Regions from separate parts of the Bacillus sp. FG16 genome, predicted to be linked through region 1. Evidence: riboswitches for the same ligand, from Rfam matches in the RefSeq annotation. Region 1 holds a riboswitch; the other holds the start of a gene.
The links. Region 1 has a riboswitch for S-adenosylmethionine ahead of ACODS7_RS02720 (bifunctional homocysteine S-methyltransferase/methylenetetrahydrofolate reductase). Riboswitches for the same ligand answer to the same signal wherever they lie in the genome.
Positions count from the first base shown of each region.

Region 2: linked by a shared signal. The riboswitch ahead of metK (methionine adenosyltransferase) and the one ahead of ACODS7_RS02720 (bifunctional homocysteine S-methyltransferase/methylenetetrahydrofolate reductase) in region 1 are both predicted to bind S-adenosylmethionine.

Region 1 covers NZ_JBMDKC010000004.1:4,538-12,697, reverse strand. The annotation lists gene ACODS7_RS02745 (class I SAM-dependent methyltransferase) at 1-408, shown strand, start outside; gene ACODS7_RS02740 (ArsR/SmtB family transcription factor) at 551-841, opposite strand; gene ACODS7_RS02735 (cysteine hydrolase family protein) at 1,275-1,787, opposite strand; partial or broken gene metC (cystathionine beta-lyase) at 1,955-3,118, opposite strand; gene metI (cystathionine gamma-synthase/O-acetylhomoserine thiolyase) at 3,115-4,227, opposite strand; SAM riboswitch class I at 4,322-4,432, opposite strand; SAM riboswitch class I at 4,636-4,745, shown strand; gene ACODS7_RS02720 (bifunctional homocysteine S-methyltransferase/methylenetetrahydrofolate reductase) at 4,816-6,648, shown strand; gene metH (methionine synthase) at 6,648-8,160, shown strand, end outside.
Region 2 covers NZ_JBMDKC010000065.1:254-8,413, reverse strand. The annotation lists gene ACODS7_RS21275 (glycosyltransferase family 4 protein) at 1-1,039, shown strand, start outside; gene ACODS7_RS21270 (molybdenum cofactor guanylyltransferase) at 1,318-1,920, opposite strand; gene ACODS7_RS21265 (MogA/MoaB family molybdenum cofactor biosynthesis protein) at 1,917-2,426, opposite strand; gene ACODS7_RS21260 (hypothetical protein) at 2,663-2,842, shown strand; gene metK (methionine adenosyltransferase) at 3,039-4,238, opposite strand; SAM riboswitch class I at 4,408-4,529, opposite strand; gene pckA (phosphoenolpyruvate carboxykinase (ATP)) at 4,758-6,344, shown strand; gene ACODS7_RS21245 (ATP synthase subunit I) at 6,743-7,126, opposite strand; gene ACODS7_RS21240 (hypothetical protein) at 7,406-7,627, shown strand; partial or broken gene ACODS7_RS21235 (DMT family transporter) at 7,656-8,160, opposite strand, start outside.

The DNA of each region.
Region 1 (8,160 bases):
TGTATTACAGTTGATTACGGATACACAAAAGAAGAATGGATGCATCCAGCACACCGTGAAGGAAGTTTACGAGGTTATTATCAGCATAATCTAATACGTAACCCACTAGCGCATCCAGGTGAAATGGATCTTACTACTCATATTCATTGGGACGAGCTAAAGGAGATGTTTAGTCTGCAAGGAATGAGTGCAGTATGGCATAAGAAGCAATCTGAGTTTTTGTTAGCGGCAGGAATATTAGAACAGCTTACGAGTCATCAAGATACGAATCCTTTTTCTGAAACGCAAAAACAAAATCGAGCAGTTCGTTCTATGATTTTGAATGGAGGATTAGGGAGTGCGTTTGATGTTGTTATACATACAAAAGATATGCAACATTTACATTTGGAGCGGTATGTAACAATATAAAAAACAAGACACAGTATATACTGTGTCTTGTTTTTTAATACGACTTATGTAGTATTATATATTTCCTCTCATGATATATATTTATATTAAAGATATGAGATAAAAAATATAGAATACGTTCTTTTTCTTCGATTATTAGTCCCTAACCTAATAATACGCGAACGAGTTGAATTATTGTTTCGTTCTCTACCTTGTAATAAATTTCCAACCCTTTTCTTTCACTAGAAACGATTTTAGCGCTTTTTAATTTTGCTAAATGCTGTGAAATTGTAGATTGTGGCATGTTTAAGCCAGTATACATTGTAGAAACGTTGCTTGGACCGCGCTCGATTAATCCTTTTACGATACATAAACGAACAGGATGAGCTAATACTTTTAATAATTCTGCATTACTTTCATATAGTTCTAATTCTTTTTGAAAGGTTTCTAACATGTTCTTTTCCACCTCCGTGTGAGCTATTATACCATACTATACATACCAAAAATTTAAAGAAAAGAAAATAGTTGTTGCAGAAAAAAAGTCCTAAAGTAAAGAAATTGTAAGAAAAGAGACCCTGATGTAAATAAAATAGATAAATTAGCATGTTTTTGTAAAATGACATTTTTGGGTGAAAATTTCGATGTGTTTTAAAAATTGAAAGATATAGATATATTTGTAACACAATTTTATCATGAATTTCTTATTCTTTCAAATGAATATACGAAATTTTTAAAATAATATGACAAAGGAATTATAATGATATATATAGAATATAAAACAGGTTAAAAGAAAAGAAGCTGAATGTAATTCGCTTCTTTATGGTGATAATGAAATATTTGATTACGGCTGATAAATCTTAGGGTAATCAAGTCATTAGTCATTTATTCTAAAATTCATCTTTTAGCAACGTTAAAAATCTGGTATTCCATATGTTCTCGTAAAAATCAATTGTCTCTTTTGCGGACATAAAAGGATTATTCAATGTAGAGGTTGTTTTCTGTGCCATAAAGTTTTCGTATCCTAGTCCGTGGGCAAACTTAATCGTAGCATCCATACAGTACTCTGTTTGGGCACCACAAAATTCAATGCGCTTTACAGATAATTGATCTAAAATTTCTTTTAAGTTTGTTTTATAAAATGAATTTGCATGTGTTTTTCTTACAAAAAAATCTTGTTCTTGAACATCTAGAATGGTATGAATAGCCCAAAGTTCTTTCTCGGGTACTAAATCATCATCACAATGTTGAACAAAAAGGATTGGTTTATTTAATTTTCTGTATGAAGAAATTCTTTTATTTACTTTTGTTAGTAAGTTCTGTAAATCAAATAAATGCTCTCCGCTATAACATACTCCATTTTGTAAATCGATAACGATTAAAATATCTGCACAAGTATCCATTATTTTCATCCCTTTTTATTTCTTAATATATCAATTAATCCATTATTTAGAAATAGATGATATACCTTTATTTTTTATGAACCATAAAAAAGGAAGAAATTCAAATGAATATACTGAACCGCATAAAAAGAAGATATGAAAACTTAATCTCATATCTTCTTTTCTCTCTATGCATTTACAGGTTCTTCTACATAAGAAAGGGCATTTTCAAAATCGGATATTAAATCGTCAACATTTTCGAGACCAACTGATAACCGAAGTAATGAATTAGAGATTCCTCTTTCATCACGAGCTTCTTGCGACAGTGCTGCATGTGACATTTTAGCTGGATAGGAAAGAATTGACTCGACAGCTCCTAAACTAACTGCAAAAACAGGTAATTTTACTTTTGATAAAAATTGGCGGAGTGCATCTTCTGATTGCAAAGTAAATGATAAGACTGCTCCAGCTGATGTCGCTTGAGAATGTTGAATATCAAATCCGAGATGTGTTTATAATCCCGGATAATAGACATTTTGTACTTTAACGTGCTCTTGTAAATAATGTGCAATTTTATTGGCATTTTTAGCTGAATGCTCGAGGCGTACATGCAATGTTTTTAGACCGCGAAGTACGAGAGAACAATCGTGAGGCCCTAAAATAGCACCGAATGCATTTTGTAAAAATCCAAGCTTTTGAGCGAGTTCTGCATCTTTTACGACTGCTAATCCGGCAGTAACATCACTATGACCAGCAATAAATTTTGTAGCACTATGAAGAACGACATCAGCTCCAAGTTCAAGTGGTTTTTGGAATAGTGGTGTCAAAAATGTATTATCAACAAAAGTAAGAGCGCCAATAGATTTTGCGAGTTTAGAAATCTCGCGAATATCTGTCACTTTTAAAAGTGGGTTAGAAGGTGTTTCTACATAAAAGAGCTTTGTATTTGGTTTAATGTTTTGTTTTATTTCTTCTAAATTGGTCATATCAACAAATGTATGTGAAACACCGTAACGGGAGAGTACTTCAGTTATCACTCGGTAAGTGCCTCCGTATACATCTTCTGAAATGAGAACGTGATCCCCTTGTGAAAGAAGAAGAAATGCAGTGGAAATCGCTGCAATGCCTGATGCAAAGGCGAACCCCTTTGTTCCGCCCTCTAATAAAGCGATGATATCTTCAAGAGCTTCACGAGTTGGATTTCCTGACCTGCTATAGTCATATTTTCCGAACGTATCTACATCAAACTGGTGAAAAGTTGATGTGTTATAAATAGGAACGTTCACAGCGCCTGTTTGTGAGTCATGTTTATATTGGTTGTGTAGTAAGAGTGTATCTATAGAATAACTCATATTCTTACACCTTCTTTTACGAGTTTAATGGCTTGCTTTAAGTCTTGAATTAAATCGTTACTATTTTCAATGCCAACGGAGAATCGAAGAAGACGATTACATACACCGTTTGCTGTTCTAATTTCTTCAGGAATATCAGCATGTGTCTGCGTTGCTGGATAAGTCATTAAACTTTCTACACCACCGAGACTTTCGGCAAATGTAATTAAGGATAAAGATTGTAAGAATGGATTGATCCAAGCTTCATCTTTAAGGCGGAATGAAATCATGCCGCCTCTTCCTGGATAAAATACATCTGTCACCCCGTCTTCATCATTTAAATACGCAACAACTGCTTTCGCATTTTCTTCATGTTGTCTCATGCGAAGCGCTAACGTTTTCATACCGCGAATTAATAACCATGAGTCAAATGGGCTTAAGACCGCACCTGATGCATTATGATAATGGGCGATTTCCTCACAAAGTTCCTTTCCTTTTGCAACGACAAGTCCGCTTAGTACATCGTTATGCCCCCCTAAATATTTCGTTGCGCTATGAAGTACAATGTCGGCACCTTCTGTTAATGGTTGCTGTATATAAGGTGTGTAGAATGTGTTGTCTACAATAAGAAGTAGTCCGTGCCTTTTCGCTACAGTTGCGACAGCAGCAATATCAGTAACTTGCATTAATGGATTAGTTGGAGTTTCTATGAAAATAGCCTTCGTTTCAGTTGTGATAGCTTGCTCAATTTGTTTAATAGACTGTGTATTTACGTATCTACATCGAACATTCCACTTTTTTTCATGTTCAGAAAATAATCGATACGTTCCCCCGTATAAATCTTCAGATACAATAAGTTCGTCTCCAGAGCGGAATAGAGAAAGGACGAGGAGAACAGCTGCCATCCCTGAACTACAGGCATAACCTTGTTCGCCATATTCTAAGTCTGCGATCGCCTGTTCTAAAAGACCGCGAGTTGGATTGCCAGTTCGTGAATAGTCAAAGCCAGTAGATTTACCAATTCCTTCGTGACGATAAGCGGTTGAGAAATAAACTGGTGGATTAACCGTTCCTGTTGTAGTTTCACTGCGATTGCCGATTTGTGCTAGCTTTGTTTCGATTGTTGACATGTGAAAATTCCTCCTTTTTAAATTGAAACATTAACTGAATATAAAATAAAAAAAGCCTTCTAAGAAGAAGGCTTTCGGTTTGAATAGAGTCTTCTTCTCATCTGTCAAATCTTTCACAATTTGCTGGAATTAGCACCTTATTAACAAAATGTTAATGGTTGCTGAGGCGTCACAGGGCCAGTCCCTCTACCTCTCTAGATAAGAATGTTCGTATGAAATTTTTATTATGTTTTTAACTTTACAACAAAAGATAATTGAATTGCAACTCTATTTTAAATAATTTTTATTTTTCCGCAAGTGTCATTGACTTTTACTTTTGTGCATGCTAAATTTATTAAAAAATTAACAAACATTGTTAAAAGGGGAACGCATTTCCTTTTAGCTACATAAATAAAATAATAAAGACAACTCTTATTGAGAGCGGTGGAGGGAAAGGCCCTGTGAAACCCGGCAACCTTCAAACGAAATGTTTGAAACGGTGCTAATACCTGCAAAACGAATGTTTTGCATAATAAGAGGAGGAACGATTATGTCCCCCTCTTCAAAGTGAAGAGGGGGTTTTTATATTGATAGAAATGAGGGAGATTCGTGAAGTTACTAGATTTATTATCAAAAGGAATTGTAATAGGTGATGGTGCGGTTGGGACGTTATTGCATTCACATGGTTTGCAAAGTAGCTTTGAAGAATTGAATGTATCTGATCCAGACTTAATTATATCGATTCATAAACAATATGTAGCTGCTGGAGCAGATGTAATTCAAACGAATACGTATGGAGCAAATGAGGCGAAATTACGTATGTATGGCTTAGAAAATCAAGTTACAGAAATTAATAGAGCGGCAGTAAAGCTGGCGAAAGCATCTGTTACGGACAGAAATGCAATTTTAGGAACAATTGGTGGTATGAAACATATCGGAGCCGTTACAACGACTGATATGGAAAGGGAGTTTATGCTACTTGAACAGGCAGGGGCTTTACTAGAAGAACAAGTTGATGGATTACTATTAGAAACTTTTTACGATGAATTTGAATTACTGCATGCCGTTAAAGTATTGCGTAAGCAAACGAACATTCCAATTGTTGCTCAATTAGCGTTACATGAAGCAGGTACGACTCAAAATGGAAATGATGTCAATGAAATATTAAAGCAACTTATAGATTACGGTGCAAATGTTGTTGGATTGAATTGTCAACTAGGGCCGCTTCATATGACAGAGGCTTTCAAAATGATATCGATTCCGCAAAATGGCTATTTATCAGCATACCCAAATGCAGGTCTCCCGAATTATGTGGAGGGACGTTACGTATATGAGGGAAGCCCAGCTTATTTTGAGGCGATGACACCGAGATTTATTGAGCAAGGTATTCGGTTGTTAGGTGGTTGTTGTGGTACGACTCCAGAACATATTCAAAGTATGAAGCGCGCTGTTGCGAATGTTACACCTGTAATAGAAAAAGACACTATTCAAAGGCCGAAAGTCGTTCATACGCATGAGAAACGTTCGAAGGCTCACGTCACTCTAGCAGAGAAAGCGAAAAAACAAACGACAGTTGTAGTGGAATTAGATCCACCGAAAACGTTAGATACACAGCGTTTTTTTGAAGGAGCAAGAGCGTTAAAAAGAGCGGGAGCAGATGCTATTACTCTAGCAGATAATTCATTAGCATCGCCTCGTATTTCTAATATGGCGATGGGTGCGTTATTAACGAAGCATGATATCCCGGTATTGACACATTTAACGTGTAGAGATCATAACGTCATTGGACTACAATCTCATTTGTTAGGTTTATCGGCGTTAGGGATGGAAGAAGTGTTAGCTTTGACTGGTGATCCAGCGCGCGTTGGTGATTTTCCCGGTGCAACTTCTGTATACGATTTGTCCTCTATTGAGCTCATTAAAATGATTAAAGAAATGAACGATGGACGTTCAATTTTAGGGAAATCAATTGGACCGGCGACAAGGTTTTCTGTAGGCGGCGCATTTAATCCTCACGTGAGGCACTTAAAAGCAGCGGTTAAGCGAATGGAACGAAAAATAGATGCTGGAGCGGAATATTTTTTAACTCAGCCAATTTACGGTATCGCCTTAATTGAAGAAGTGTATGAAGCGACAAAGCATTTGGAACAACCTATTTTTATTGGAATTATGCCGTTAGTAAGTAAGCGGAATGCAGATTTTCTTCATTTTGAGGTACCGGGTATTACTCTTCCTGAAGAAATAAGAGAGAGAATGGATGGACACGAAACGAAAGAGGCAGCAATTGAGGAAGGGATTCGCATTTCGCAAGAATTGATCGACGCAGCGATGAAATATTTTAATGGTATTTATCTTATTACACCATTTTTAAAATATGAAATTACAGAACATCTTGTTAAATATGTAAGAGAAAAGCAAGAAGTGAAAGAAGGTATTAATTGATGAAGTGTATAGAAGAAAAATTACAAAATAGCATTTTAATATTAGATGGTGCAATGGGAACAATGATTCAGCAAGAGGATTTAACTGCTGAAGATTTCGGAGGAGAAGAGTACGAGGGCTGTAATGAATATTTAGTAGAAACAAGACCAGACGTTATTTTAAAGATTCATAAAGCTTATATTGAAGCTGGAGCGGATATTATTGAAACAAATACATTTGGGGCAACGAATATTGTACTAAGTGATTATGAGCTGTCTCATTTAGATGAAGAACTAAATGAAAAGGCAGCACTTTTGGCGAAGCAAGCTGTTAAAGAAAGCGGTAAGGAAGTATATGTTGCGGGAGCGATGGGACCAACAACGAAAGCAATTAGTGTTACTGGTGGTGTGACTTTTGAAGAATTGATTGAGGCTTATACAAGGCAGGCACGAGGATTATTAAAAGGAGAAGTTGATGTATTACTCGTTGAGACGAGTCAAGATATGCGTAACGTGAAAGCAGCTTATATTGGAATTCAAGCTGCTTTTGAAGAACTGAAAAAAACGGTTCCTATTATGATTTCAGGAACGATTGAGCCAATGGGAACGACTCTGGCTGGGCAAACAATTGAAGCTTTTTATTTATCAGTAGAACATATGAAACCATTATCTGTTGGGTTAAATTGTGCGACTGGTCCGGAGTTTATGAGGGATCATATTCGTTCACTATCTGATTTATCGGAGTGTTACATTTCTTGTTATCCAAATGCAGGTCTTCCTGATGAAGATGGACATTACCATGAGTCTCCATCTTCTCTTGCTGAAAAGGTGAAGCGATTTGCTGAAGAAGGATGGGTTAATATTATCGGTGGTTGTTGTGGCACAACACCAGAACATATAAGAGCAATGAAGGAAGCGCTAGCATCTCTTAAGCCTCGTGACCATCATGAGAGAGAAGGACATGGAATTAGTGGATTAGAGGCACTGCAATACGATGAGTCTATGAGACCGTTATTTGTAGGTGAAAGAACGAATGTTATTGGTTCACGTAAATTTAAACGATTAGTAGCAGAAGGGAAATTTGAAGAGGCTGCTGAAGTGGCAAGAGCGCAAGTGAAGAAAAATGCTCATATTATTGATATTTGTATGGCAGATCCTGATCGTGATGAAATAGAAGATATGGAGAAATTTTTGACAGAAGTTACGAAAGTGTTAAAAGTACCGATTATGATTGATTCAACGGATGAAAATGTTATGGCAAGAGCACTTACTTATATTCAAGGAAAAGCTGTTATCAACTCTATTAATTTAGAAGATGGAGAAGAGCGTTTTGAAAAGGTAACACCGCTTCTTCGTAAGTATGGTGCTGCAATTGTAGTTGGTACAATCGATGAAGATGGTATGGCAGTAAGTGCTGAAAGAAAATTAGAAATTGCAAAAAGAAGTTACGAATTATTAACGACGAAATATGGGATACGCCCGTCAGATATTATTTTTGATGCACTTGTGTTTCCAGTAGGGACAGGTGATGAAG
Region 2 (8,160 bases), on a different contig from region 1:
TTCTGTTTTCGCCCCTCAACATACAGCTGAAGATAATTTCGTGGCTAATGTGAACAAGATGAGAAGTATCCCGTTAACAATATTATATCCAGAATGTCGCTTTTCTTTTCCTACTCCGCGTATTAAACGGGAACTTCATTCCTTTAAACCTGACATTATTCACATTGCCACACCTTTCAACATGGGACTTTGTGGACTGTATTACGCCAAAAAGTTAAACATCCCAGTTGTCGGTTCTTATCATACTGATTTCGATGCGTATTTACGCTATTACAAAATTGAATTTCTCACCAATATGCTTTGGAACTATTTAAAATGGTTTCATAGTCATATGCAAAAAAATTTCGTTCCCTCCCCTGAAACATTACATCAATTAAAAAATAAAGGCTTTCAGGCCCTCTCCATTTGGGGACGTGGTGTAGATTGCACACTCTTTCATCCAGCTTACAATACAGACCTATTCCGAAAAAAATATAATATTACAGCGAAGTATGTTCTTTCCTATGTAGGACGAATTGCTCCTGAAAAAGATATTGATACGTTGCAAAACCTTATCGTTAAAACATCGCATACTCGAAACGACATTCATTGGCTCATCGCAGGAGACGGACCTCTAGCAACAAATTTGCGTGAAGCTGTTCCGCAAACAAATGTCACTTTTACTGGCTACTTACAAAGTGCAGATTTAGCCGCTGCATATGCTTGTTCTAACATAATGGTATTTCCATCAGCTACTGAAACATTCGGAAATGTTGTACTTGAATCACTCGCATGTGGCACACCTGTCATTGGTGCAAATAGTGGCGGGGTTAAAAATATTATTACAGATGGAAAAACGGGAATTCTTTGTCCCCCTAAAAATGAGGATGCATTTCTATCATCCATTTATTCTTTATTGCAAAATGAAGAAAAACTTGAGCAAATGGGAATAGCAGCTTCATCTTTTGCGAAATCAAAAAGCTGGGATGAGATCTTTCGCGCCTTACTTAACCAGTATGAAGAAGTCCTTCAGCATACCGCATCAGAGTTACTTGCTTAAACAGAAAAACTCCCTTCAAAAACGAAGGGAGTTTATTACACACTTGTGAATTTTAGTTAAATGAATGATACATAAGGTGAAATATCATTTATTTACATATTCATTATAGCAAAAATAAACATAACTAAACAGACTTGTAATAAAAAAACCATAAAAATTAATATATGGTTATACAGTGTTTTTGCTGTATAATGATTTTAAGAATTCCCCTTAAAATCAACTTACTCACATACCTTTATACAGCAATTGTTCCCCAATTCTGTATATCAAAAAACCTTTCATTCATTTGAAAGGTCTTTTTGAGCCTGCACATATTCTTCTTTTGTATTTACATTTATAAACCAATCTGTATTCGCTTGTACATCTTCTCCAGCAACATACTTCACATTACATTGTGATAAAAGCTGCCCCATACTTCTTTTCTCTTCCTGAAGTAAAGCATAAATCTTTTCTTTCACGCGGTTATGATACGCTGCAAGTAGCGGCTGTTTTCTTCCATTAATAATAGGTACAACCGCATCATATTCATTGCTCGTTTGCTCTAGTAAAATGGTAAACCATTCATGCGAAACATTTGGCGCATCGCAAGGCATAATAGCGTACCAATCTGCTTCTATGTATTCCATTCCTGATACAATGCCGGCAAGCGGCCCATTTCCTTTATAGTGCGGAATATCTTCTATAACAGGAACTTGTACGAATTGCTCTACTCGCTCTTTTATATCAGAGTGACTGATGACTACAACTTCTTGGAGCGCACTTGTCATCACTTTCAAAATAAGCTCAATAAAAGTACTATCTCGCCAGCTCGCTAACGCTTTTGGCTCACCGAATCTACTCGACATACCGCCCGCTAATACAATTCCAGCCCACTTACTCATTGGCGATGCAGCTCAAATGTAATATGGCCTAATTCCGGTAAAATTAATTTATTCATCGCAAGACGAACCGCTCCGCTCGACCCTGGCATCGAGAAAACTACTTTACGTCCAATTGTACCGCCGATTGCTCTACTTAACATTGCGCTGCTTCCGATATCTTCTAAATAACTAATCATGCGGAACAGCTCACCAAACCCGACAATCTCTTTATCTAATAATGCTGACACTGCTTCGATTGTTACATCACGCTTCGTAATACCAGTACCGCCATTTGTTAATACAACATCTACGTCTTCCCTATGATAACCAGCTAACACTGCTTGCTGAATACTTTCTTTATCATCTTTTACAATTTCATAAGAGGTCACTGTATGTCCTGCCTCTTTTAATAATTTATGTAATAATTGTCCGCTCTTATCTGTTTCTTCCGTACGTGTATCGGAAATCGTAACAATCTTGCAACGCACTTCTTTTGGAGCTTGTTTTTTATGTTCAGTTACACTCATTTTGTATCTTTCCTTTCTTAAAGACTTTTCTTCATTTTATCATACATATCTTTACACAATTATATATGAAGCCAATCATGCGCCATGATACAATATAAGTATACTAACCCACAAAAAGGAAAGTGCACTTTCTTATACTCCTAGACTACACATCTTTAGCTACTCCTTATATTTTCTACATAATAGAATTCAATTTTAAAACTTGTACTAAAAAATAAATTGGAGGTCTACATATTATGGAACTATATAAAAAATTAACAACAACATTTATCCTCTTATTCATCGCTTCAATCACTGTCGGCTTTTCCTTAAAAGGCGCAATTCCATACGCTACATTAGTAAGCATTATATTCGCGACACTATTTTTACTAAGCAGTGCCTTTTGCGCAGGAAAAGCACGTCAATTGAAAGGTTGATTGCATATGTTCCAGAAGAAACCCACCCTTTCTAAATCATGTAAAAAGGAAATAAAAACGTATGAAAAGGCATGACTAATATGAAAAAGTATATTGAGCTAGATGGAGAAGTATATTGTAGTTCATGCATTCAAATTGTAAGTAAAACGAAATAAAAAAAGCTTTGCGCTCACCGCGCAAAGCTTTTTTTCATATATTATAGACCAGCTTGCTCTTTTAAAGCTGCAGCTTTGTCTGTACGTTCCCATGAAAGATCTACATCAGTACGTCCGAAGTGGCCGTAAGCTGCTGTTTGTTTGTAAATTGGGCGACGTAAGTCTAGCATTTTAATAATACCAGCTGGGCGAAGATCGAAGTTGTTACGAACTAGTTCTACTAGTACGTCTTCAGATACTTTACCTGTGCCGAATGTATCAACTGAAATTGATACTGGTTGTGCTACACCGATTGCGTATGCAAGTTGTACTTCTGCTTTGTCAGCAAGACCAGCTGCTACGATGTTTTTCGCAACATAACGAGCTGCATATGCTGCAGAACGGTCAACTTTTGTTGCATCTTTACCAGAGAATGCACCGCCACCGTGGCGAGCGTATCCACCGTAAGTATCAACGATGATTTTACGTCCTGTTAAACCAGCATCACCTTGTGGTCCACCAATTACGAAGCGGCCAGTTGGATTAATGAAGAATTTCGTTTCTCCATCCATTAATTCTGCTGGTACTACAGCTTTAATTACGTGCTCTTTTAAGTCGCGATCGATTTCTTCCCATGTAACATCTGGATGATGTTGTGTAGAAATTACGATAGTATCAACACGTACTGGTTTACCATTTTCATCATACTCAACTGTAACTTGCGTTTTTCCATCTGGACGTAAGTATGATAATGTATCATCTTTACGTACTTCAGTTAAACGGCGAGCTAATTTGTGAGCAAGCGAGATTGGAAGTGGCATTAATTCTTGTGTTTCATTACATGCAAAACCAAACATTAAACCTTGGTCTCCTGCACCAATTGCCTCAATCTCAGCGTCAGTCATTTGACCTTCGCGTGCTTCTAGCGCTTGGTCAACACCCATAGCGATGTCAGCAGACTGCTCATCGATAGATGTTAAAACAGCACAAGTTTCTGCATCGAATCCGTATTTTGCGCGTGTGTAACCAATGCCTTGAATTGTTTCACGAACGATTTTCGGAATATCTACGTAAGTAGAAGTCGTAATTTCCCCCGCTACCAATACTAAACCAGTTGTTACAGTTGTTTCACAAGCTACACGTGCATTTGCGTCTTTTGATAAGATCGCATCTAAAATTGAATCAGAAATTTGGTCACAAATTTTATCTGGATGTCCTTCAGTTACAGACTCAGATGTGAACAGATGACGTTTTTTTGTCATGTGGTAAACCTCCCTACAGTAATTGTATATATTGTACGGAACTCATCCTTAATTTGCCACAAACTGCGACATACATTTATTCTCCCACACAAGCATACAGAAAAACCTTTCCTACTTTACATAGAGGAAAGGTTTAATTTGCTACTTGCATACTGCTTTTTGCCCTTCGCTCTTATCGTTCGAGACCTGTAGCCTCGCACAGGTTTTAGCACCTATTCACCTGTATTTATCAATACAAGTGAGGTTGCTGGGCTTCATCGGGCCTGTCCCTCCGCCAGCTCGGGATAAGAGAGTATCCGTCCCAACCTATACTAAAGAAATGATATTCATTTGTCAATTAATATTCACATTTTCCTGAAAGTTTTTCTCAATACGCCTGAAATGAAATATTAATAGGGAAATAATGCATTCACACAAACAAAAAGAAATAAATAGTATACATTATTTATATAATTGTGTTATACTCTTGTTGGGGATTACGAGAAATATTTCATTAAATGAAAAGGATGGTATATAAATATGAGTACTGTGAATGTCCAAATTGGTTTACACGAATTATTGAACGGAAGCAATGCACAGATTCAACTAAGTGTTCCGCAATTAGTGGAAAAAGTATTAATGCGAAATGAAGGGAAATTAACTTCTACTGGTGCCGTTTCTGCTTCAACAGGAAAATATACAGGACGTTCTCCTAAAGATAAATTTATTGTGAAAGAAGCATCGGTTGCTGACAAAATTGCTTGGGGAGCTGTGAACCAACCGATTTCTGAAGAACATTTTAATAAATTATATACTAAAGTTTTAGAATACTTAAAAGAAAAAGAAGAGTTATTCGTCTTCAAAGGATTTGCAGGCGCTGACCGCAATTACCGCCTACCAATTCAAGTTATTAATGAATATGCATGGCACAATTTATTTGTACATCAATTATTCATTCGTCCAACTGAAGAAGAATTAACAACTCATGAGTCAGGGTTCACAATTGTTTCTGCACCGAACTTCAAAGCTGATCCAGCTGTTGACGGTACAAACTCTGAAGCATTCATTATGGTTTCATTCGAAAAACGTATTGTACTAATTGGTGGTACAGAATACGCTGGAGAAATGAAAAAATCAATCTTCTCTATTATGAACTTCTTACTACCTGAACAAGATATTCTTTCTATGCATTGCTCTGCAAACGTAGGTGAAGAAGGTGACGTAGCACTATTCTTCGGTTTATCTGGAACAGGTAAAACAACTTTATCTGCTGATCCGAACCGTAAATTAATCGGTGATGATGAACACGGTTGGTCTGATAACGGTGTATTCAATATTGAAGGCGGTTGCTATGCAAAATGTGTAAACCTTTCTCACGAGAAAGAACCACAAATTTTCGATGCAATCAAATTTGGATCTGTTTTAGAAAACGTTATCATTAATGAACAAACGCGTATCGCGGACTACAACGATACTACTTTAACAGAAAATACTCGTGCTGCATACCCTATGCATGCGATCGACAATATCGTACTGCCAAGTGTTGCTGGACACCCAAATACAATTATTTTCTTAACTGCTGATGCATCTGGCGTATTGCCTCCAATCAGTAAGTTATCAAAAGAGCAAGCTATGTATCATTTCTTAAGTGGTTACACTAGTAAACTAGCAGGAACAGAGCGCGGCGTTACATCTCCGCAAGCTACATTCTCAACTTGCTTCGGTTCACCATTCTTACCACTTGATGCATCTCGCTACGCTGAAATGCTTGGTGAAAAAATCGAGAAACACGATGCGAAAGTATTCCTAGTAAACACTGGCTGGACTGGCGGCGAATATGGCGTTGGTAAACGTATGAACTTAGGTTATACTCGTGCAATGATTCAAGCAGCATTAAGCGGCGAACTTGCAAAAACTGAAACAGCTAAACATGACATCTTCGGTCTTGAAGTTCCACTTCACGTACCAGGTGTACCTGACGAAGTGTTAATGCCTGAACAAACTTGGGCTGATAAAGCTGCTTACAAAGCAAAAGCAATCGAGCTTGCAAATGAATTCAAAGAGAACTTCAAAAAGTTCGAAAGCGTTTCTGAAGATATTATTAACTTAGGCGGCCCAATCGCTTAAATTAAAACTTTCTGTTGAAATAACCCTTTACTCATATGAATAAGTGTCGTGTAACCGTAAAGTTTCGCGTACTCACCGACAAAACCCAATGCGGCTTAACGGTTACACACACTTACATAAAAAAGAAGCTTACGTTTTTACGTAAGCTTCTTTCTATATACTCTTATAGCTTCTACTCTTCGCTAAATCCTCTATTCCACCTAAAGACTGTCCAAGCACAATTTTTAATTTATATACTCAAATTTTCACACGTACACATCATGGATTCAAACATATTAACTACTTTCCTACCCACTACATCTTCTGGGTTTACGACGAATGGGGCTTAAATAGGCACTGACCGCTTCTATCCCACGCCAGATCCTCTATTCCATCTATAAAGTATCTTTTTATCTTTTTTAACTCTTCGTTAGTTCTTTCTCATCTTTCATGCTATAGTATCCTAAATTCACAACGATTAAGAAATAACCACCCATAATCCCTACTGCAAATGCCCACATAACCATGTGGTGCTCAATTTCGTACATAATAATAGCACCCAAAATGGCAGCTGCAAAACGGTTAAACATACCGAGTGTCGGTGCTTTCGTCTTCTTTACAATACTATCTCCAAGCTTCTCAATTCTTCTCCCTAAAAGCCAAACGCAATACATACTTACAATAAGCCCAATTCCAGCGCCTAAAAAGTGTGCTGAAAACGGTGTTAACATCCAACCTAGTAACAAAATACCTAGTATATAATACGATTGGATTTTAAATGATCTTAGTGACATACTAATCATGCTGTACCCCTCTTCATTCGTTCTTATCTATCCAACAAAAAATTTCTTTCAAATTCATATTCCTTACATCCATTTCACTCAAATCAAAAACAACATAAACCGTATGTTTATGTTGTTTAAATGTTTTTAGGAAATAATATTATACAAGATTTCGAACATCATATTCTCATATTTTGTGACGGTTTTCCAAACTTTTTTCGTCCATTTATGAAAAAAATGATATCAATCTATGAACATACGGATATGATGTAATAAGCACACAAATAAAGGGGGCGTCTAATGATTTATTTTTTAATGGCTCTCATTCACCTCATTATCCCTGCACTTATCGGACTTTCATTGTATTGGTACACGAAAAATCATAGCATTTTTTACGCTGTCCTCGGTGTTCTTCTTCCTGGTATTATTCTTATTACACTCTTCCGTATTCCATTTTTAAACTTAATCCCACTTATTACTGCTATCTTATTTCTCATCTTCTTACCAAAAATAAAAAAATAGGAAAGCAGATCATAGGTGATCTGTTTTCCTATTTTGATATAGGTTCCCCTGCAATAGAATGAACTTTTACTTTCTCCGATTTCACAAACCATAGACCGACAAAAATGATAATTCCACCGATGATCTGTTGAAACGATACATATTCATTTGCCCAGACAGCTGCAAATAAAACAGCTACAAGCGGCGTTATATACATATATACCATCGTATGTGACGCCCCAATTTTTTGAACACCAACATACCACATCACTAAGCCGAATACTGTGACAAAGAAAATAGAATATAGTAAAGCAAATAGTGTCATTCCGTGAGTAATTTGAAATGGCATGACAAACACATGCGGACCACTTAACAATAATAGCGGAATCGCACCCACTAATGCAGACCATGTAGTAACACGTAATGCTGAATATTTTTTAATTAATGGTCCTGCTAAAACAGGATAAAGCCCCCAGCATATTGATGTAATAAGTCCAATTCCATTGCCATAAAAAGAACTAGTAAGTGAATGTCCTGCTACTAAAACTAATGCT